2 regions of the Aliiglaciecola sp. NS0011-25 genome follow, and region 1 is predicted to be linked to the other one. Evidence: riboswitches for the same ligand, from Rfam matches in the RefSeq annotation. Region 1 holds a riboswitch; the other holds the start of a gene.

Region 1 (11,478 bases):
GATAAAACTAAAATTATTTTTTGAATAGAGTTGCACAGCCGTTTGATTGGACTCTCGCACTTCCAGCCATATCTCGTCACAGTTGCGTAGCTTACACTGTAGAATAAAATGCGAAAGTAACTGCTGACCTAAACCTTTTCCGCGGTAATCGCCACTCACCCCCAGATCCATCAATGTAGCTTCACCAGCCACATTAAGACCAATGTAATACCCTATTACTTGCTCATCAACTACCAGCTGATAAGCAAAATAAGGTTTTGTTAGACTGTCTAAAAAGACCGACTCAGACCAAGGATTAAGATGACAGGATTGTTGAACGCGAAAAGCCGCAAAATGATTAGCTTTGTCTATTTGTTGAATTTGACTATTCATAACAAATTAAAATACTTGATGTAAAATTCGCCACAGTTGTCTTTTATCTTGGCTAGAATTTATTTTGTCCGGAGTTGGCGCCGTCAATACCAAGCCATTAAGAGATAGTTTATCACCTACTTGCCAAGCTAACTTAAAATCAACGTAATCGTTAGGATCAGCATTTTCTTCGAATATACAATGAGTGATAGATAAATCTGCATACAACAGCAAATCTGCTAACAGTTGGTTATTCGCGGTCTCAGGCATACACAACAACAGACCGTTATTAGCAGATTTACGCTTTGATTCAATTTGTTGTCTTAGTCTTTGCAAGCCTGCTTGCTTTTGCTCTTGGCTAGGTAATTGAAGTGCCGAACTTGAAACATTGCTTTGAGTCGTTACTTCACTGTCTAACTGAGCCACATCTTGACTATTAGTTTTTAGTTGCCACGGTACAATTCCCATGTGAGTGAGCATGGCTGCTTGATATTTGCTGAGTGGTTTTGGGGTAGGCTCGTTCATTCTTCAAGACTAACAGAAAAATTGGCAGGGGTGGAGAGATTCGAACTCCCAACCGTCGGTTTTGGAGACCGCTGTTCTACCAATTGGAACTACACCCCTGCAGAAGAAGCAGCATTATACTCATGGAAAAAAAAAGGTAAAGTAGTTTGAAGTGCTAATTAGCAGAAATTCTTCACTTTACTCGAACTTAGCTATTCCCATCGTCTAATAAAACCGTTTTTGCCGCTTCTTTCCAAAGGTCATAAGTTAATTGCACAATAGGAAATTGTTTTTGAAACTGCTCGAATACATAATCTTCACTAAGATCACAAAATTTTGCATAACTGTGCTGTAAAATTGACATTTCGTGAAGCTCCATATTGTTAATCAATGCACATGAAGCTAGATCAAAATACCGATTTCCTAAAGAAGCGTACTCCCAATCAAACACTAAAGAAGACTCTCCTATTGCAACATGTTCCATGGCTAAGTCATTGTGACATAAGACCTGGTCGCATTTATGGGTCTCAATCCAATCCGGTTTACATTGGTTAATCCGATTCTGCCAATAATCGAGATCTGAAACGCTCGCCGCATTTAAATACAATATCCAGTCTTTGGGCAAATCGATTGAAGTCGCGACTGTCGGTAAGTGGTGGATATCACTCAATACTTTAGCTAATAACTGAATTTTCTCGGATTTTGGTTTGTTGATATTGAATAGTGAAACGTGCTCTACCCAAGACTCAACCTGAAAATCATGGGCTTTAGACAGGTAAATAGGTGTTGAGGTTATGCCAAGTTCACTCAGTTGTTGTTGCTGCATAAACAAGGCTTGCCGATCGGTTGGTGTAATATGATTTAATTCAAAGGTTTTTAAAAAGTAAACTGCAGATGATGTAGTGAGGCGATAACTTAAGTTTACCACCCCACCCTTTATAGGCTCCAAAGACAAGTGTTGTCCAAACAGTTGACTGGCTATTAACTCATCGATGATTCGGGCCTTTTTCATCTTCTTTCCTTTAATCTGACATTCTGAGCATACTCTTGCTATGCTGCCGACTCAAGTTAGATTTTTTGGTAGGCTTCCTCTGGCAAAGATTCGACTTTATAGGCTTTTTTCCATTTAATATATCCATAAATTGCTAAGCCAAAATACCAAATAAACATTACGCCAGTCAGTAACAATCCGTTGATGAAATATAGATATGCTGCGAATGTATTGATGACAATCCAAAATAGCCAATTTTCAAGCACCTTGTTAGCCATTAAATAGGTGGCATAGACACTGAAAACTGTCACAAAAGCATCTAGATACAAATCACTTCCTTGCCATGAAAGTGTTACAAGATGAGGCAATGCCAACCCCATAACAACTAACAAAGAGACCATCCATAAATGCACGACCAGCGGAACCACGGACACTTTAAGCACATCATTCTGAGTTGTTTTTTGCCATCTCAACCAACCATAAATTGCCATCACTAAATAATACATATTAAGCAGGCTATTGAAGGGCAAACTGACTTCCCAAAAAATATAAACGTAAAGAGTGGTACTAATCAGAGCAGCCGGCCAACACAATATATTTTGGCGCGCCGCTAACCAAGGGTAGAGCAGTGAAAAAGTCACTGCTACTACTTCTAGTACCGATTGTTGTCTAACCTGTTCGACTAGCACAACATACAGGTCTTCCATTACTTAGACTCACCCATAGCATCGCCATTTAAGAATTTACAAACAAATATCGCTTGACCAACTTGTTCATAGGTTTTTTGCATTTCGGTATTCAAGATGCCCATTAACTCAGTCATATCTCCGCGCACTATGGTGCTGGTATCACTCGTTGATGTCGTCAACTGCGAATAACTATTGAGTCGGTCAATAAAGTCTTGGATTGGTGCTAAGTATTTTTGGTTAAGTGGATATAACGATATTTCAACTACTGATTTCATAATTAGTGTCCAATTTGATTAATAACGTAAGCTTGCGGTAAGTCCGAATTGACGACCATCGCCAAGTTGCAGGTAAGGTTGAGGCGTCGCATATCCGTCTCGCGGATCATTACTAAAACCACCGAACCCTCTAACGTAATGTTCGCGGTCCAGTATGTTTTTACCCCATAGAGAAAACGTCCAATCCTGCCAATCTAAACGTAATTGCGCATTTACTAAAACCGTGAAAGGTGATTCCACATCGTGCCCATCGGAAAAACGATAGTTGTCTTTGCCATCCGCTTCTAAGCGCACACTTACAGTTTGAGATAAATACCCGACAGCAGCTAAGTTAAATGAATTTTTTGGCGCTTGGGCTTGCCATTGTTTATCAATATAGGTGCCGTCGGCCTGGGTATAACTTCCAAAATAAGCGTCTAGATAACCATAATTAGCAGTCAGGTTTAACAACTCGGATACTTGCCAATCAAGTTCTACTTCTAAACCTTTGTTGGTTCCCACATCTGCGTTGCCGATGATATCAATAAAACTCGGAATACCTTCTTCGCTGATTTGCACGTCATAGTCACTAACTTGGGTGTCTTCTCTATCCATGTAGAAAAGTGCAACTCGCATAAAGAGTTGATCGTCAAAGGCTTGTCCTTTAATGCCAACTTCGTAGTTCCAGTTGTACTCAGGAGAAAATAAACGACTTGCTTCGCTTACCCGTTGGTCAGGGTTGAATCCACCTGCTTTATACCCTCGCGAAACACTCGTATACACAGATGCTTGATTTATTGAATATTTAAGAACAACTTTACCACCTAGCATGGTATCCGTTTGCTGCTCGATATAACCGTCATTGTTGATATAATCCATCTCAAAACGATCCGCTCTAAGACCAACGCTTAAATTTAGATTTGACGTAAGCTGGGTGTCGGTTTGACCATATATCCCCAAATTTTGAGGTTCATATTGACTGGTGAAGTCTTGCTCTGCATAGGTATAATTTCTGCGCGTATTTTCATCAATATCACGAGCAAAAAAACCAATTAGCCACTGCGTGCTATCATCAAAAATCAATCCGTTGTCATTTGAAACAACTCTCAAATCAACACTGGTTAAATCCCTCTCACGATAATAGTAATCAGTCGAGCTGTATTCCCAAGGGTGAAAGCCCACATAAGTCCAGTCTTCATCATAGCCGTACACTGAATCTGATGTAGTGTGGTTCAATGAACCAATAAGTGTAGATTTTGCAAATTCAATCTTCGCTTTTATGCCAAAAGCATGGGTTTCTTGCGTATCAACACCAGGCTCATCTGAGCGAGTAACCCCATCATTATCAAGTGAAAACGCATCATAGCCATTATCAATATCAAAATACTGATAATTAAAATCTATGGTTGTGTTATCGGTTGCTAGAAACTTAAGCTTCAAACGCGCAGTCAACTCATCTAAGTTATCGGTATCATCTCTATCTAAAAATTGATTGTAGATAAAACCGTCACTTTTAAACTGGTTGATGGCAACACGATAGAAAAGTTTGTCAGTAATTTGATTACCGTAAGCTGCACCAATATTCCAAGTATTTTGCTGAGCAACAGTGGCAAGAAATTTTGTTTGTTGCTGCTCATTTGCCTCGGCGGTTTTGATTTTAATTGTTCCAGCCATACCCGCAGCGCCAAACTCAGTAGCCTGCGGTCCACGCAAAATTTCTACTTGTTCAACATCGAACAGGGTGCCGATGCCGGCAAATCCAGAAAAATCAAAATCATCTACTAACAATCCTACTGAGGGATTATTAGGTTCAGAATATTGACTACGTTCACCAATTCCACGTATTTGTATAAAACGTCCTCGGGAAGCGCCACTGCTAAAGTTAATATTGGCACCTACCCCTAAAATATCCTCAAGATGAAAGCCATTGCGTTGTTCAATCACCTCTTCAGATATCACACTGACACTGGCAGTGACGTTCTGAATATCGTTTTCTCTGAAGTCTGAGGTAACAGTAATCACTTCTAGATTTTCACTTGCTAACGCGTATGCAGGAATTGCACTTAATAAGGTTGTGTAAAGTAAAGGAAATTTTAATTTCATTTGGATCTCTTCTAATTAATGAAAAGATCCGGTATTTCGGCAGTAAATGGAGAGCTTTAAGAAGTTCTTGATGACCATTCCTACGCCGGTATTATCCGGATCAGGTATAAGGGTTTCCAATAAATTAGATCTCAGCAAAGAGCACCCCTTGGTGTAACAAGTTAGTGTTTAACTTGAACGGCGAGATGATAGCAAGGGCGTAATGGAATCGCCATGAATATATTGCTGTTTTTTGAAATTGGTATGGATTGCGCATGCAAAATTAATACTGTCGAAAGCTTCGGACTCCCCAATTAAAAACGCAAGTTAACTTATTGAATATTTTGAATTTGTAAAACTACGCTGCCAATAAGGCAAATTATAGAACTGATGAATGACGGTTAATTCATACATTCAACTTGAATTTCTCACTTAGTGGTTCAATATAGTTAATCGACACTTTTCAGCTTCTTTACATAATTTCGGATTTGAAAATGCAAAATTTTATCTACTACAATCCCACTAAAGTTGTTTTTGGAAAAGACAGTATTAGTAAATTATCCACTTTACTACCCAGTGCCAAAATCATGTTGATATACGGCGGTGGAAGTATCAAAAACAACGGTATCTATCAACAAGTTATTGAACAACTTGAGGGGCACGATTGGTGTGAATTTTCCGGGGTGGAGCCTAACCCCGAATTTGAAACATTGATGAAAGCCGTATCAATGGTGAAATCAGAAGACGTAGAATTTATTCTCGCAGTTGGAGGTGGCTCAGTCATCGACGGAGCTAAATTTGTCGCCGCAGCCACAGATTTCGAAGGCGATCCTTGGGACATTTTAGCTAAGGGTGCAAAAGTTAAAAGTGCTAAAAGTCTTGGCTGCATATTAACACTCCCAGCGACAGGTACTGAAACCAATACCAGCTCAGTGGTAACTCGTCGAGAATATAATCTTAAATTACCCTTCATGTCGGAACATGTTAGACCTCAATTCGCGGTACTAGACCCAGAAGTCACCTACTCTTTACCGGAACGCCAACTGGCAAATGGTGTGGTAGATGCATTTGTACATGTTATTGAGCAATATCTAACCTACCCCGTAAATGCGAGTGTTCAAGACCGATTTGCGGAATCGATCTTAAGCAACTTAATTGATATCGGGCCGCAGGTGCTCACGTCTAAAGATTATGAATTGCGTGCGAATCTAATGTGGAATGCGACACAAGCGTTAAGTGGACTGATTGGTGCTGGAGTACCTCAAGATTGGTCTACCCATATGATAGGGCATGAGTTAACAGCCCTTTATAATTTAGATCATGCCGTTACCCTTGCAATTATTTTACCCCGTGTAATGCAACATCAGCGTGAACACAAACGGGAAAAACTGCTTCAATATGCAGAGCGAGTTTGGGGATTAAGCCGCTATGATGAAGAAGGGGCAATCAATTTAGTTATTGAAAAAACTGAACAATTTTTCCGAGATATGGGAATCAAGACCACCCTATCTGAATATGACATTGATAGTGATGTAGCCGATAAGGTTGCTTCGAGACTCGAAAAAGCGGGCAAAACTAAAATAGGTGAAAGGCAAAACATTACGCCTGAAGATGTTAGAAAAATAGTTGCCGCAAGTTTATAGAATAAAAAATGCCGCTAACTTCAAAAACGTCAGCGGCATTTTTATCTCAAACAAATTGAGTTTGGATAACGTTACAAGAAGCTAATCACTTAAATTCAATGATCTTAATTCTTGCTGGGTTTGTTGTTCCAAATCTTTAATCGTTTTGCCATGAGGCACAGGCTCTCTGGTAGTTGGATCTAAACTGACAAATACAATATCATCCGCCACGCATATGGTTTTTTTGGTCACCTTATTGCGAACCATGCAGGTTATAGTTATCGAAGTACGCCCAACTTTTTTAGTCGCCAGACCAAATTCTACTACATCTCCTTTTAACGCTGGAGATTCAAATGTAATTTCACCAATATGCTTTGTTACCAACACATTCGTTTCTAACTGACAAATAGCATAGATAGCAGCTTCTTCATCAATCCATTCCAATGCTCGACCACCAAATAACGCGTCAGCATAATTTAAATCTCCTGGCATCACTAACCTTCGAGATAGAAAGCGCATTCGTATTCCTTAAATTTATCCAATACACTAGGGAGTTGAACTATATCAAGAATTCAACTAAAAAAGCATATGACATTAGAAGTATTAACTTGGCTTGAGAAACGCAGACGCAATATCGGTCACCGACAGTTGTTGGTTATATCCGGATCGCAGGAGTGGGTTAAAGAATCGATAACAAATATACTTACTGCACATGCTCCAACATCGAGAATTTGTGTCGGTGATATTGATTCTGTAAAAAATATTGAATCAAAGCAATATAGGAGCGTTTTAGGTCAAGAATTCGAATGGGTGGTATATGATGGCTTTGCTGATATTAGAGGCAATGCCCTACTCGCTTTGAGCGGCTGTGTGAGTAAAGGCGGCTTGATGATATTACTTTGCCCAGAACTAGATGCTTGGTCACAAAATGGCAATACGCAAAGTACAGTTCAAGGATTAGTGCCTAATACAAGCCGTCCTCACTCGCCATTTATAGAATGGTTAGTGGAGCATATTAAAACCTTCCCTGGCGTTTCAATCTGGCAACAACAACAATTGCAACTAACTCAAGCAGAAACAACCGAATTGAAAAAAAGCCATTTTCAAGATGAAGTATGTATGACTGCTGATCAGTTTCAGTTGGTGGAATATATCAAGTTTGCATATTCTAAAGATAACAATCAGATAGTCGTTCTTGCAGACAGAGGCAGAGGAAAATCATCTGCTTTAGGAATTGCAGCTGGACAATTAATCATGTCAACGAATACCACATTTTTAGTGACGTCAGCCCATCGTTCCATGACTCAAAAAATATTTGAACAAGCTTCGAAAATTTTAAAAACAAATGACCCTAGCCGAGATATTAAACAAATTTTAGCTAATCACTTGGCGTATGTTCCTTTCGATAAAATTATTCAAACCCAACCAAAAGCCGATTGGTTATTCGTCGATGAAGCCGCCTCATTGCCCTCAGAAGTGTTAGAAAAATTAGTTCAGCTTTATCCAAACGTAGTTCTCAGTACAACAATTCATGGTTATGAAGGCAGCGGCAGAGGCTTTGAGTTACGCTTTAAACCTTTTTTAAGAACCCATTTTGCACACTTTCGTGAATTCATGTTGCACACACCTATTCGCTGGTTCGAAAATGATCCTCTTGAAGCCTTTTGGCATAAGGTAATGGCGCTAAAAACCACAACCCAGAGTTCGGTATCCAAGCGGTTGACTGAATACCAGAGTATTTCCAACTCTTCCAATGAATTGGTTTACGAGGTTTATAATGGAGCACAATTAATCAAGCATCCATCGCTGTTACAAGGGGTATTTGAATTGTTAGTTGATGCCCATTATCAAACTTCACCAGACGATTTGGTTAGAATGTTGGATGGAGATCAACACATTCACGTGTTTAGTAATCAATATGCAGAGCCAATAGGAGTCGCCCTCACCGCCTTAGAGGGAGGGGAAGATCTAACTCCAATTGCAATAGACATTGCCCAAGGCAGTAGACGCATCCCTGGCCACTTAATTCCGCAACGGTTAGCATTTGATAATAATAATCCAGAGTACTTGTTAAAGCGCTGTATACGCGTGATTAGAATAGCAGTCAAACAAGAATATAGGCATAAAAAAGTGGGCTCGCAGCTGTTAGCCCATATACAAAGATCTGCAGAAGAACATAAGGTAGATTTTTTAGGTAGTTCGTTTGGATTAACAAAAGAGCTCGCGCTATTTTGGTACAACAATGATTTTCAGTTGGTAAAACTTGGTATTAAACAAGACGCTTCAAGTGGAGAATTCAGTGCAATTATGCTCAAACCATTGTCTTGTAATGCTAACCAGATTAGCAAATTTTTAAACCTAATTTGCACTCAGCAAATACACTATCAAAAAGATTACCGCCTAAAAACGCTTTCCCCTGCTTTAGTTGAACTAATATTCAACAACCTTAAATTAAAAAAATCTGCACAGCCATATGACAGTCATAAAATGAAAATGTATTGGCATAATTTAATGACCCAATTTATTGCAGGTAATCGCCCTCTGTTTGCAGTTGAGTTTGCTGTATTCAATTGGATAAAAAGTCTTTCTATAAATTTGCAGACTCTAGATGAAGAGGCCATCCATGGGTGGAAATTTATTAATGATGTGATAGTCGCTAAAAACAGCTATCCTCAGCTATGTACTAACTACAAGTTAGCAGGTAAAAAACAAATTGAAAGTTACTTTCGAGAACAATTAAAAAAACTCATTAAAAATTAAGCTCTACTTCCATTAAATATCGCTAAGATAAACACGGTTCTTTCAGCATCATCCGCTAACTTGATTTCAACAATCCGAATTAAACAACAATAAATTAGAGTAAACGACAGGCCGATGAAGTGACCCAAAAAAACCAGAGATGAAAAAAATCAGATAAGATTGAGGACATTTAAAAACCATTAGCTATCAACAATAAACCTAAAAAACCTACAAAAATCTTTTAATTAGGCTTACATTTATGAATAGTGAGAGAGCAATAAAAAAGGCTTCTATTAAGAAGCCTTTTAAAGGTAACAATATTGCTATCGAGATCTTAAAGTTAAACTTTAATACCGCGATTTTTCGCTTTTTCTTTAATATACGGTTCCCAAGCTCTAGCAGTACGTTCAACGTTTTTGTCTTTCTTCGCTTCACGAACATGAACCATAGCTTGACGGAAGTTACCGGTATAAATATTTGCTTCCATCATCGCAATATGAATTCGACCAGTTTGGTCTGCTCCATTATCAAGCGCTTTTTGTAAAGCATTTATTGAACCTTTGTAATCTTCTGCCGCAAGTAACAATATACCTTGCTTGCGATATAAATCAGCGTCGTTTTCTATCTTAGCTGCCTTTTCATAATAGCTAGCTGCCGTTTTATACTCTCTTGCTTGATGGTAAGAGTTAGCAAGACTCGATAAAGTCTGTTCACTCTCTTCTATCAAACCTGACTTCATATACTTTTCCAAAAGCACAGCTGCTTTATATGGAATTTCATTAGTCGCGTATAATTGTGACAATGCTTTTATTTCAGACTTTTTAGCCAAGTAACCCTGATTGTATGCAATTTCAAATGTAGAAAGGGCTTTTTTATAGTCCTCAACTAACATGTAGAAAAAGCCTAATTGTGACCACCACTGTTTGCTTTCAGGAAAAGTACGCACTAGCTCTTCAGCAACGGCGACAGTTTCCGGATACATTTTACGTTCGTAAAATGATTGCAACTTTAAAACATAAGGGTTTTTGTTAGGTTTTTCATACAAAGCAATCGCTTTATCAGCAGGTGGAACCATCTTAGGAAGATCTTTTAGCTCATAATAAGCTTGAGACATACGTGTATAGATGTCTGGATCTTCTTTACAAGTGAAGGTCATCCACTGCTCATAATACTTAACAGCTTTAGCATATTCCTTCTCTTGCATACTAAGGTCTGCAACAAGTCTCACAGTGTTAGCATGCTCAGAGTCGTTGAGTGCTTTTGGGTTAACAGATCCTTCAAGATACTCAAGAGCCTTAGCTCCTTTACCATCCTGACCTGCCAACATTTTGCCGATAAAATTATCAGTAAACGCTTTGTCGTATCCGTCTTTAGCATCAACTTCATAAAGAATAGCTAAAGCTCCATCGATATTATCGTTATTATACTCTTCAAGCGCTTTCTGAATCTTTTTACCAACGCGCTCACCAACGATATTGGTTGTGCCACGCTTGTAATCTGCACAAGCTACCGGTGCCGACTGAGCTGCTGCTGTGTTTGATAGCAATGTAGCGGCACCTAGAGTTGCTATCGCAGTAACATTTAATACAAACTTTTTCATTAGCCTTGATCCAATTTAAAGTCCAATTGCACTTTCATATTGAACTGTTTTTCAGGTTTCCCATCGACGATTTTTGGCTTGTATTTCCACTTACGCAATGCACGTTTAGCTTCACGGTCGAAGATACGTTTAGGATCTGCATCCAAAACATCAACATCGTCCACACCGCCTACTTCGTTGATAGTGAAAGATAAAATAACCCATCCTTCTTTACCATCTCGAGCGGCTTGCACTGGGTACTTAGGCTCAATACGAACAATCGGAGTTGCTTCACCATCGCGTTGCATATTACCAACGCCACCGATATCAATTGATGCGCCACCAACATCTACAGCTGGCATGTTAAAGCTTACGCCATCAGCATTTGCGTCTTCCACATCAGGTTCAACCGGCTGAATTTTAGGCGGTTGCTGAGGAGGAGGAGGTGGTGGTGGTGGAACACGTTGACGAGTTTGTGTTGCTTCGTCTGGGTCCGACATTACAATATCAATAACAGGTGACTCAGGTACTTCACTTGCTGGTTGCGAAGAATTTGCAACCAACTTAGCCATTACCACAAAAAGGGCAAAAGCAACGACGGCACCAAGCAATATAGAGAAAATTACTCGCATGATTATGATGCTCCTCTAGCTGCTACTGAGATTTG
Region 2 (11,478 bases), on a different contig from region 1:
CCCGACTGCGGGCTCCGACAGATACTTCTGCATCAGGCAGAATATGATCCACAGCCAAATTTTCGTCTATACGATAAAAATCTCTTATCTTTTGTCGAATTGGACAACTAGTAACCAAATTACCTTGAAAAAGCATACTGTACCTCCGTTAAGGGATTAGCGATTAATAATCGGGCGAGTGTATAGATTGATAGAGTGTAAATACAGTCAAAATGTAGACGTGTTTATACCACTTTGGAAGAAGAAGCGTCGGTTCGATACTAAAAGGATATTACGCTGAAGATTGGCGTTGGGATCAAACATCAATGCACTCCGTTTAAGGAGTGCATTTTTCATACTAAATAATTACATCCATTGGTCACTGCGTTTACGCTTTTTCGGTAAATAGGCAATGATTACACCCAGCAGAATACTCACTAACGCGATAATGCCGCCTCGAGTGAACCACTTCATTTGGGCACTTTGATCTAGCATATCTAGTTCTCTTTGCAGTTTCTGAGTTTCTTTCTTTTGACTTTCTAAGTCTTTAACTAACACCTTGTTTTGGCTAGTTAAATCAGAAAGCTGCTGACTCAATAAATCATTTGATTTGTTAAGTTGCGCAATTTGAGAGGTAGATTGTTTGGCACTCTGTTGCAGTCCGGGAACGAGTTCACGAATGCTTTGTTCATTGCTAACATACTGAGATTCTACCCACCCAGTGCGCTGTTTATCATCGATCACTTCGGTGAATCCAGTCTCTTTATTCTCTTGTAAAACCGTAATACGTGTACCGGCTGTAATCGAGCCTAGAATACGGTAATTCCTAGTCGGACCGGTATGCATAAATGCAGATAGGTCGTCAGTGATATAGCGAATATCACCAGAGCTGTCGTTAGGTTCTTGCTGTGCACTTACGTTGCTAATTGCCAACGTGAAAATAATAAAAATTGTGGTTGAAAGCTTGCCCATAATTCATCAATGTTAAATATAAATTTAGACAAATGGTATGGTCTTGTATTCCCAAAGGCAAGTCATGGTTTGATTGATTGCCTTGGTTTGTTGTTCGGAGTATTGTTTATGCCATTGATTACCCGCTAATTTATCCTCTCATTGGACATGTGTTTTAATGGAAAAAGAAATTGAATTAAAGTTGTTATTGCCCGATGGCATTGACGAATCTGACTTATTATCGACCTTGGGACAGTTTTCAGCGAATATTGAAACGTCCGAATTTACCTTGTTTAATCAATACTTTGATACTCCTGAATGGTTGTTAAGTGCGAATGGCATAGGGTTACGGGTTCGAAGTAGTGATAAAGGTATTGAACAAACGGTTAAGACTGCTGGCAAAAGTATCGGCGGTTTGCATCAGCGCCCTGAATATAATGTTTCCATAGATTCATTGTCTCCCTCTTTAGAATTATTTGATCCCAGTATTTGGCCTCGAGATATTTCAGTTGCTGAACTACAAGAAAAGATCATCCAGATTTTTCACACTGACTTTAAACGTAAAGCCTATTTACTGCGGTTATCCGACGGCACTGATGTAGAATTGGTGTTGGATAAAGGCTCAGTAAGCACTGCCGATAATAGCGCCGACATTTGTGAAATAGAGTTGGAACTGAAAAGTGGTGATGTTGCCGTGCTATTTGATATCGCAGAAAAAATGGCAACTTTAGCACCTAGTCAATTGTGTAATTTAAGTAAAGCAGGGCGCGGCTTTACCCTTGCCCGTAATGCTCTTGCGCCAGAACCTCAAAAAATTAGCAGTGTCACTTTATCAGATTCGGATGATTGTGAAAGCGGCTTTATTAAAGGCTTAGGCTACGCGTTGTCGTTCTGGCAAAAAGCTGAATATCGCTACATGCAAACCAAAAAAGTCACTGATTTAATTGATATATACGTAGGTTTGCGATTAACCAGAGATTGTGTGCACATATATTCCAAAGCGCTCCAATGCAAAGCCATAGAAGATCTCAGCAGAGCGCTTAACTTGCGGTTGAATAAGTGGGCTTGGATTGAACAGTTAAAAAGTATTCGAGCGTTACGTTCAAAACGCGGAATGTATAGTAAACGTTTAGCTCAGCATGATGCATTGGTCAGTTATTTACGAGGATTACAAGATGGAACACTAAATCTATCTCGTCCCCATTATTTAATTACCCACCAAGATAATTCGTTATTGCAACTTGGTTTATCGCGACTACTTGTGACTTGTCCTTGGCGACAAAAATCTGATGCCCACACTAAACCGCTAAAAGAACATGCAGAGGCAGTTTTGCAGCAAAAATGGCAGAGCGTATTGGCTGGTATCAACGCCGATGTTGGCAGCATGGAAGAGTATCTGCAACATTATGAACAGTTACTTAGTGCGTTAAACACGGATTTGCTGTTAGGGTCGTGTTTGGATAACTATCGACGCCAGCCATTTCTTGATCCTTGGAGCGATGTGTTGGAGGGCATACAGGAATTACGCAAACTCAATGTGTTTCAAACCAAGCTATTGGATTCAGATGTGGAAGATAAATCTGAGCTTTTGCAATGGAGTGAGGTTAAGAAAAACAGTCTTCTGACCGTTATAGAGTTAAGTAAAGGAGTGGCAATGTCTATGGAAACATATTGGTGAATACGTAATGGGTGATATGAGTCTCTATCAAATCGCGATTAGCTCAATGCTAGTTGGCTGGTTTATTGGGCTTATTTTAGTCTGGGTTCGTTACGAGCAATTTCCCCACGCCAAATTAATTTTAACCGCCATCTTGGTGTGGCCATTGCTACTTTTAGACGAGTGGTTAAAGTTATCAGGATATCAATCTCAACTTAATTTTTTGGTAGGCTCCTCGCCATTCTTTTCGGCGTTAATCATTGCCTGTTTAGTACTGAGTATCCGACAACTTACGTTGGCAAAGTTTGCCAATAATAATGTCCTATTTTTTATACCCACAGTGCTGCTTTTAGCTGGCCAGTTACCACTTTGGTTAGCACCAACGGAGCTCAGAATTGGGATGCTACAGTCGCCGCCGATGGGTGACATATTGCTAAATTGGCCGTTCTATGCGACCTATTTATTCAGCGCCTTCGTGACATTAAGTTTTGCGGTACACGCCGCTGAATACCTTGCTTCTTATCATTATTACTTATCAGATCAAGTAGTTGATATCGATATTTTCGAAATGCGTTTTACCAGCAACGGCTGTTATGTATTAATGTTTACCGCATTTTTATCTATTTGTGTCATCGGCTTAGCCGCCTTTGATTTGTTGCCTATCATTGTGCAATGGCAAACCTTAGTGAATATGCTAAATGCGACTGGATGTTTGTATTTGATATTACTTCTGGTGCAAAACCGAAAATACTCTCCCACACCTTTTGCCTATTCACAAATGGATAAAGGGAACTACTCTGAGGATCAGCTCAGGCATACTTTAAAACAAGCGGAAAAAGCGATCATTCAGCATAAAGCCTATAAACGCAAAGGACTTCGTATTAAACAGGTTGCAGACGCAGCACAAGTAGAACCCGCTGCCTTAGCATTGGCCACCAGATTCGTGTTGAAACGAAATTTTCGTGCATTTGTCTATCATTATCGATTGGAATACGCGAAAAAGGTGCTTATGCGCACTGATCAAAAGGTGACTAGTGTGGCCAAGCGACTAGGATTTAATTCCGAAAAGTACTTGAGCAATGTATTTGTTAGATACATAGGCTTAATGGGCAATCGAGATAAAAACAAAAGTGCAGGACCTGTCAAAGTTAATCCACCTAAGACCGCAAAGTAACTCGCCTGACAATCTGTTTTGTGGTTTTTTTCGTTTGATATAATTAATCGATTAAAGTAATCACATTTAAACATTTAAGTTCAATCAGTTCTGTGTGTACACTCAATCTTGTTTTTGAGAATAATTACGAAAACCAACATTTAATGAGATCTACTACAAAATAACGAGTAGTCGTTCGAGTGACAATCAATCAGCTATGCTGAACAATCTCGAACCCTTAAAGCGTTAAATCTGAATGGCTGGAAAATATCTGTTATTTAGCTTGATGGGAATGATGGACTATCTTTAAAGATTTACACTAGTAGTTCTTGCCAATAATCTAATGGGAAAAATATGAAAGCATCAGATTTATTTGTACAAGCATTAGAAGCGGAAGGGGTCGAATACGTATTCGGTATCCCTGGCGAAGAAAACCTCGATTTATTAGAATCCTTAAGAAAGTCACCTATCAAACTAATTCTTACCAGACATGAGCAAGGTGCAGGCTTCATGGCCGCAACATATGGCCGTTTAACTGGAAAAGTCGGTGTGTGTTTATCCACCCTTGGCCCTGGTGCGACTAACCTAGTGACACCAGCAGCTTATGCGCAACTTGGTGCTATGCCGATGTTGATGATTACTGGCCAAAAACCAATTAAAACCAGTAAACAAGGTCGCTTTCAGGTAATAGACGCGGTTGATATGATGCGTCCTTTAACCAAATACACCACCCAAGTGGTGAGTGGTGATCGCATTCCATCCATAGTTCGTGAAGCATTTCGATTGGCCCATGAAGAGCGTCCTGGTGCTGTTCACATTGAATTGCCGGAAGATATTGCCGCTGAAAAAACCAACGCAAAATTAATCAAAGCTAGCGCCGTAAGACGTCCCATCGCTGAAGATAAGTCGATTGACGGTGCGGTTAACATGATAGAGACAGCTAAGTCACCGGTTTTACTCATTGGTGCTGCTGCAAACCGTAAACTCACCGCTAAGATGCTCAAAGAGTTTGTTGAAAAAACCGGTATTCCTTACATCACCACACAGATGGGGAAAGGGGTTTTAGATGAAAGCGGTAAATTGTTCATGGGCAATACCGCATTATCCGATGGTGACTTTGTACACCGAGTGATTTCACGCGCTGATTTGATCATTAACGTCGGTCATGACGTGGTAGAGAAGCCGCCATTTTTCATGGGTAATGATGGCAAAAAAGTCATTCATATTAATTTCGCCTCCGCTGCGGTTGATCCTGTGTATTTCCCTCAATTGGAAGTGGTCGGTGATATTGCCAATAGCATTTGGCAAATTAAACAAAAAATTACGCCATCCAATAATTGGAAACTTGATTTTTATAGCGATGTTCATGATGCATACATTGCTCATCGTAAAGTGTCAGAAGATGATGACCGTTTCCCTATATTGCCGGAACGTTTTGTACGAGATATTCGTACCGCAATGCCAAAAGACGGCATAGTGACCCTCGATAACGGCGTATATAAAATTTGGTTTGCTAGGAACTATCCTGCTTATCTACCCAATACATTGTTGCTTGATAATGCTTTGGCAACAATGGGGGCAGGGCTGCCGTCAGCTATGGCGGCTAAGATTGTAAACCCCGATAAATCGGTTATTACCGTGTGTGGTGATGGTGGTTTCATGATGAATAGTCAAGAAATGGAAACCGCAGTGCGCCTTAAATTGCATATAGTGGTGATTATTTTACGTGACGATGCGTATGGAATGATCAAATGGAAACAAGCGCATATGGAGTTTGATAATTTTGGTTTGGATTACGGTAATCCCGATTTTGTTAAATACGCTCAAAGCTATGGTGCCAAAGGCTGGCGGATTGATTCAGCCGAAGAATTGTTACCAAGAGTACAGGCTTGTTTAGCTGAGCCAGCTGTACATCTAATTGATGTGCCTGTTGACTATTCTTTGAATGACCAAACATTAAATAAAACCATTCGCGAACTTAGCCAAAAACTATAGGAACAACCATGTTACAAAAAGCTTATCCTTATTATTTAGCGAATAAAGCCGTTTATGCCAATCAAGATTTAGTTGTAACTAACAAGTACACAGGCGAAGCTGCTACTACAGTGGCAATGGCCAAAGCTGATGTGATTGACCAAGCAATTGAAGCTGCAGATAAAAGCCAAGCTGCGTTAACGGTAATGAAGCCATACGAGCGTCAAGCGATATTAAATCACTGTATAAAACGTTTTGAAGAGCGCTTTGAAGAGCTGGCATATGCTTTGTGTATTGAAGCCGGTAAGCCAATTAAAGATGCTCGAGGCGAAGTGACGCGCTTAATTGATACTTTCCGTATTGCGGCTGAAGAATCCGTCAGAATCAGTGGCGAAGTGATGAATTTGGAAATTACCCCTCGCGCCAAAGGCTATCAGGGGATGTATAAAAAAGTTCCGATTGGTCCATGTTCATTTATTTCCCCGTTTAACTTTCCGTTGAATTTAGCGGCTCACAAAGTTGCTCCTGCATTGGCTGTTGGTTGTGCTTTTGTGTTGAAACCAGCAAGTCGCACGCCATTAGGTGCATTGATTATTGGCGAAATCTTGGCTGAAACTGATTTGCCAGAAGGTGCGTTTTCAATCTTGCCTTGTAGTCGTGACGGAGCTGATCTGTTTACAACCGATGACAGATTTAAGTTACTTAGTTTCACCGGTTCTCCTGATGTGGGTTGGGATCTTAAAGCTCGCGCAGGCAAGAAGCCGGTAATACTTGAACTAGGTGGTAACGCTGGTTGTATTGTTGATCATGATACTGATTTAGATGATGCCATTGAACGCATTGTATTTGGAGCTTATTACCAGTCTGGTCAAAGTTGTATTAGTGTGCAGCGAGTATTAGTGCATGAATCTATTTATGCTGATTTTAAAAAGCGTTACGTCGAAAAAGTCGCGAATTTGGTGCATGGCGATCCGCTAAGTGAAGATACATTTATCGGCCCTATGATTTCAGAATCTGAAGCAACTCGTCTTGATGACTGGATTGCCGAAGCCAAATCTAAAGGTGCTAGTGTATTATGTGGTGGCAAACGTGACGGAGCTATGCTGCAGGCAACTGTCTTAGAAAACGTACCAAGCGATGCCAGCATTAGCGCTGATGAAGCCTTTGGCCCAGTGTCAATTATCGCTCCTTTTAGTGATTATGACGATGCTCTAGAAGAAATTAACAATAGCCAATTTGGCCTGCAAGCGGGTGTTTTCACGCGAGATATCTATAAAGCGCATAAAGCATGGGATGTGTTAGATGTTGGTGGTGTCGTAATTGGTGATGTTCCAAGTTGGCGAGTAGACAACATGCCATATGGTGGTGTTAAAGAGTCTGGATTAGGTCGTGAAGGTATTCGCTTTGCTATTGAAGACATGACAGAGCTACGTTTGATGGTATTGAGAACGCCTCAATAATTGTATAATTAAGTGACTAGTCCTGAAATAGGTTGATTCTTATTTCATTTGAAACGCCCGGTGAATTTCATCGGGCGTTTTGTATTTAACGGCCAAGTGTCGTCGTCGACTATGCTATGTCTCAACAAGTTCAGCCAGCATAACCTTTGCTTGCTCGAGATTTTGTGGTTTGTAGAGTAATAATTCGCCTTTCCCATTTGGTCGACAACCGCCAATTTAAAACCGCGGAAATAGTCACCTCGAGTAGTCTTAACGGAAATTTCATTGCACTGTCCCAAACCAATTTGAAAAGTGTCAACAGTATTTAGGACGGCTCACACAGCGTAACCCTAACTTCGCCGTTGTTTTTGGGAGGGAAGTTTATTGCTCACTGGTTCTACTTGTTAAATCAAATGAATGTGTTTATATTACTGCACTCTTGTCGGAGTGCTAGCACGATTTAGTTGACTAAGTTGTGTGGGCTGAGACCGTTTATTCGGGATCCGTTGAACCTGATCGGGCTAGTACCCGCGAAGGAAACAAGCGTAACGCTGTAACCATTAAGGCGCTTTTATTGCGGCTTAATCTTACCGCTTATTTTGCCAATTGGGGAGCTATTCTAGGTTGTTAGACGCAATCTGCCCTTATTAAGATAATTGGCGCTTTTCAACACCAAACCTCTCCAGACAAGCAACTTCATTTTTTAACAATATGAGAGATTGCTAATGTCAAATCGTCGTCAAACTCGCGCTAATGCGAAACAATTTATAGATAACTTTACACCTTTTTCCTACCCCAATTCGAACAAAATACATTTATCAGGCAAGCAACACGATATTCGTGTGGGTATGCGCGCAATAACACAAACAGATACGATTTTAGGTGGTAGTAAAGAGGCCCCTATCACCCAACAAAATCCGGATATTCTGGTGTATGACTGCACAGGGCCCTATTCGGATCCTAAGGCTCAAATCAATTTACACCAAGGTTTAAACAAACTGCGTCGCGACTGGATCCTGCAACGGCAAGACGTTGAACAGTTAAAGCAAGTCAGCTCTGAGTTCAGTCAAGAGCGCATCGCCGACGATGGTTTCGAGCACTTGAGGTTCAACCGCTCAGTGAAACCATTAAAAGCCAAATTTGGCAAACGTGTAACTCAAATGCACTATGCCAAAGCGGGAATCATTACTCCAGAAATGGAATATATTGCAATCCGTGAAAATATGGCCAGAGAAGATGTAACAGACCCTGTTTTGCGTCAAAAAGCCCAAGGTAATGCCTTCGGTGCTCTAGTGGGACAACCTATCACCGCAGAATTTGTGCGCCAAGAAGTAGCACGAGGACGTGCCATTATCCCAGCCAATATTAACCATCCTGAATCCGAACCTATGATCATTGGACGTAATTTTTTAGTTAAAGTGAATGCCAATATTGGAAACTCTGCGGTTACTTCTTCCATCGAAGAAGAAGTTGAAAAATTAGTTTGGTCAACACGCTGGGGAGCTGACACAGTAATGGACTTATCCACGGGACGCTATATCCACGAAACCCGTGAATGGATTATTCGTAATTCCCCTGTCCCTATTGGCACAGTTCCTATTTACCAAGCGCTGGAAAAAGTAAATGGCGTGGCCGAAGACCTCACATGGGAAGTCTTCCGTGACACATTGATAGAACAGGCTGAGCAAGGAGTAGACTACTTTACTATCCACGCTGGGGTATTGCTGCGTTACGTACCAATGACCGCGAAGCGCTTGACGGGCATAGTGTCACGGGGCGGTTCGATTATGGCGAAATGGTGTTTATTCCATCACCAAGAAAGCTTTTTATATGAGCATTTTCAGGAAATCTGCGAAATATGCGCCGCCTATGATGTCTCTCTGTCATTAGGCGATGGTATGCGCCCTGGGTGTATCGCCGATGCTAACGATGAAGCACAATTTTCCGAGTTAGAAACCTTAGGCGAGTTAGTCAAAATAGCTTGGCAATATGACGTGCAAACCATAGTTGAAGGCCCAGGCCACATTCCAATGCAATTGATCAAAGAGAACATGGACAAACAATTGCAAATTTGTAGCGAAGCGCCTTTTTATACCCTTGGCCCGCAAACAACCGACATAGCTCCAGGCTACGATCACTTTACCTCTGGCATTGGCGCAGCGATGATAGGTTGGTATGGGGTAGCCATGTTGTGTTATGTCACTCCTAAAGAGCATTTAGGGTTACCCAATAAGGAAGATGTTAAACAGGGTTTGATTGCCTATAAAATTGCTGCTCATGCGGCTGATGTGGCCAAGGGCCACTTAGGCGCACAAATCCGCGACAATGCGCTATCGAAAGCTCGTTTCGAATTCCGTTGGGAAGACCAATACAACCTTGGTTTAGATCCCGATACTGCAAGACGTTATCACGACGAAAGCTTACCCCAAGAGTCTGCCAAGGTGGCACATTTTTGTTCCATGTGCGGGCCTAAATTCTGCTCCATGAAAATTACTCAAGACGTGCGCGAATATGCCGCCAAACAACAAGTTCAGATAGAGCAAGATGCCTCACGTTTGCAATTGAGCAAAGCTGGATTGAGTCCGCAGGAAATAGCATCTGCAATGCTTCAAAAATCGAAAGAATTTAAAGCCCAAGGTGCTCAGGTCTATACCCCCATCAATGAACAAACCGTTCGGGAGTCTGAATAAATCATGGGTGTTTATGTAAGCACGAACATCGACTCGAATAAGTTGCAGTCTGCTACTCGCCCCATTGTTTGGTCTATTGCTGGCTCAGATAGTGGCGGTGGCGCTGGCATTCAGGCTGATAGTCTAACCATTAACGACTTGGGAGGGCATGCATGCACAGTTGTGAGTGCCATCACCGCTCAAAACTCACAACACGTTCAAGGGATCACCGCTACCCAAACAGCCATGCTCATAAAGCAACTGGATTGCTTATTGGAAGATATTCCTCCGGCGGCAATTAAGATTGGTATGTTAGCCAACGCTGAGCAAATTCGATGTATCAGTGAATGGCTTGCCAGCAAGTTGGCATCCTATGAACAAACCAATAATTTGCAAATTCCAGTGATTTGGGATCCTGTGATGGTATCTACTAGCGGTCAAACTTTATCAAGGTATAAGCAACCAAGTTCGTACTCCGCTTATTTGCAGCTGGCAAAATACGTTACTCTGATAACCCCTAATCGATATGAGTTAGGCGTATTACTGGAACTAAGCCAGTTACCTAATCACGCTCAACAGGAGGAACTAACAAATCTCGACAATCTCGCCAACTTTCTTGGCTGTAACATACTGTACACCGGTGGAGACGTTCGAAATAGTGAGTTACATAACGCCGCTTTAGCAATCAGTGCAACAAAAGAAAGTGCTTTGTACAGTAGCGCTTTAGATCACGGCAGTGCAATTGATTGGTTAGCGGCTAAAGCGATTCCATTTACCTCACCTGAGCACCAACATCAGCGAATTGGCTTTAGTAGCCCTCGTGTCGTAACCCAACATAATCACGGCACCGGCTGTACCTTATCCAGCGCCATAGCCACGGCCATGGCCGTTGGCTATCCATTATTAGATGCGATTGTGGTTGCCAAAGCATATGTGCATCAAGGACTAACCTATGCATACCCGGTAGGCAAAGGACCGGGAGTTTTAGCGCGTAAAGGCTGGCCGCAAAATCTGGAGCACTTTGCCAAGATCATTGTGCCTAAATATCCAAACATAAACCAAGCCAATGAGCTTAGTTTTGCCAACGTCCAGCAGCCCTTGCAGGTCTATCCAGTGACCCAGTCCATAAATATACTCAAAGACGTATTAAAAGGCGGGGCACGGACCGTGCAATTACGTTTGAAAAACTCATCTAGTGTTGTTTACTCTGAACAGCAACTTGAACAGGCCATACAAGCGGCAGTTGCGTTAGGTCGGCAATATCAAGCGCAGGTATTTATTAATGACCATTGGCAATTGGCGATTAAACATGGGGCATTTGGCGTGCATTTGGGCCAAGAAGATTTATTGCAAGCAGACTTGTCGAAAATCGCAGAGGCCGGTTTAGCATTGGGATTGTCCTCCCATGGATATTTTGAATTGTTGCTGGCGCAACAAATGTCGCCCAGTTATTTGGCCATCGGCCATATCTTTAGCACGCCAACCAAATCAATGCCTTCTCAACCTCAAGGACTGAAGAAACTCGAAAAGTATTGCACCTTGATGGGGGATCGCATGCCCCTTGTCGCCATTGGTGGCATAGATCACACTAATCTTCGAGCATTAAAACAAACTCAAGTGGCCGACGTCGCCGTTGTGCGCGCCATCGAAAAAGCA

What was found. A riboswitch is a leader RNA that binds a small molecule or an ion and turns the genes downstream of it on or off. The one in region 1 is predicted to bind thiamine pyrophosphate.
Region 2: another riboswitch for thiamine pyrophosphate. It lies ahead of thiC (phosphomethylpyrimidine synthase ThiC); the one in region 1 lies ahead of ABWV72_RS14950 (TonB-dependent receptor).

The regions. Positions count from the first base shown of each region.
Region 1 covers NZ_BAABWR010000016.1:120,693-132,170, reverse strand. Annotated here, with positions in the region: gene rimI (ribosomal protein S18-alanine N-acetyltransferase) at 1-372, opposite strand, end outside; gene ABWV72_RS14975 (hypothetical protein) at 379-876, opposite strand; tRNA gene ABWV72_RS14970 (tRNA-Trp) at 899-975, opposite strand; gene ABWV72_RS14965 (phosphotransferase) at 1,064-1,867, opposite strand; gene pnuC (nicotinamide riboside transporter PnuC) at 1,924-2,553, opposite strand; gene ABWV72_RS14955 (YkoF family thiamine/hydroxymethylpyrimidine-binding protein) at 2,553-2,810, opposite strand; gene ABWV72_RS14950 (TonB-dependent receptor) at 2,829-4,892, opposite strand; TPP riboswitch at 4,953-5,051, opposite strand; gene ABWV72_RS14945 (iron-containing alcohol dehydrogenase) at 5,366-6,514, shown strand; gene ABWV72_RS14940 (acyl-CoA thioesterase) at 6,596-7,012, opposite strand; gene ABWV72_RS14935 (tRNA(Met) cytidine acetyltransferase TmcA domain-containing protein) at 7,082-9,253, shown strand; gene ABWV72_RS14930 (tetratricopeptide repeat protein) at 9,573-10,832, opposite strand; gene ABWV72_RS14925 (energy transducer TonB) at 10,832-11,446, opposite strand; gene ABWV72_RS14920 (ExbD/TolR family protein) at 11,446-11,478, opposite strand, start outside.
Region 2 covers NZ_BAABWR010000001.1:110,494-121,971, reverse strand. Annotated here, with positions in the region: gene putA (bifunctional proline dehydrogenase/L-glutamate gamma-semialdehyde dehydrogenase PutA) at 1-136, opposite strand, end outside; gene ABWV72_RS00565 (TIGR04211 family SH3 domain-containing protein) at 346-951, opposite strand; gene ABWV72_RS00560 (CYTH domain-containing protein) at 1,109-2,608, shown strand; gene ABWV72_RS00555 (helix-turn-helix transcriptional regulator) at 2,616-3,761, shown strand; gene ABWV72_RS00550 (acetolactate synthase large subunit) at 4,095-5,735, shown strand; gene ABWV72_RS00545 (aldehyde dehydrogenase family protein) at 5,744-7,174, shown strand; partial or broken gene ABWV72_RS00540 (IS3 family transposase) at 7,214-7,378, opposite strand; TPP riboswitch at 7,587-7,709, shown strand; gene thiC (phosphomethylpyrimidine synthase ThiC) at 7,879-9,843, shown strand; gene thiE (thiamine phosphate synthase) at 9,847-11,478, shown strand, end outside.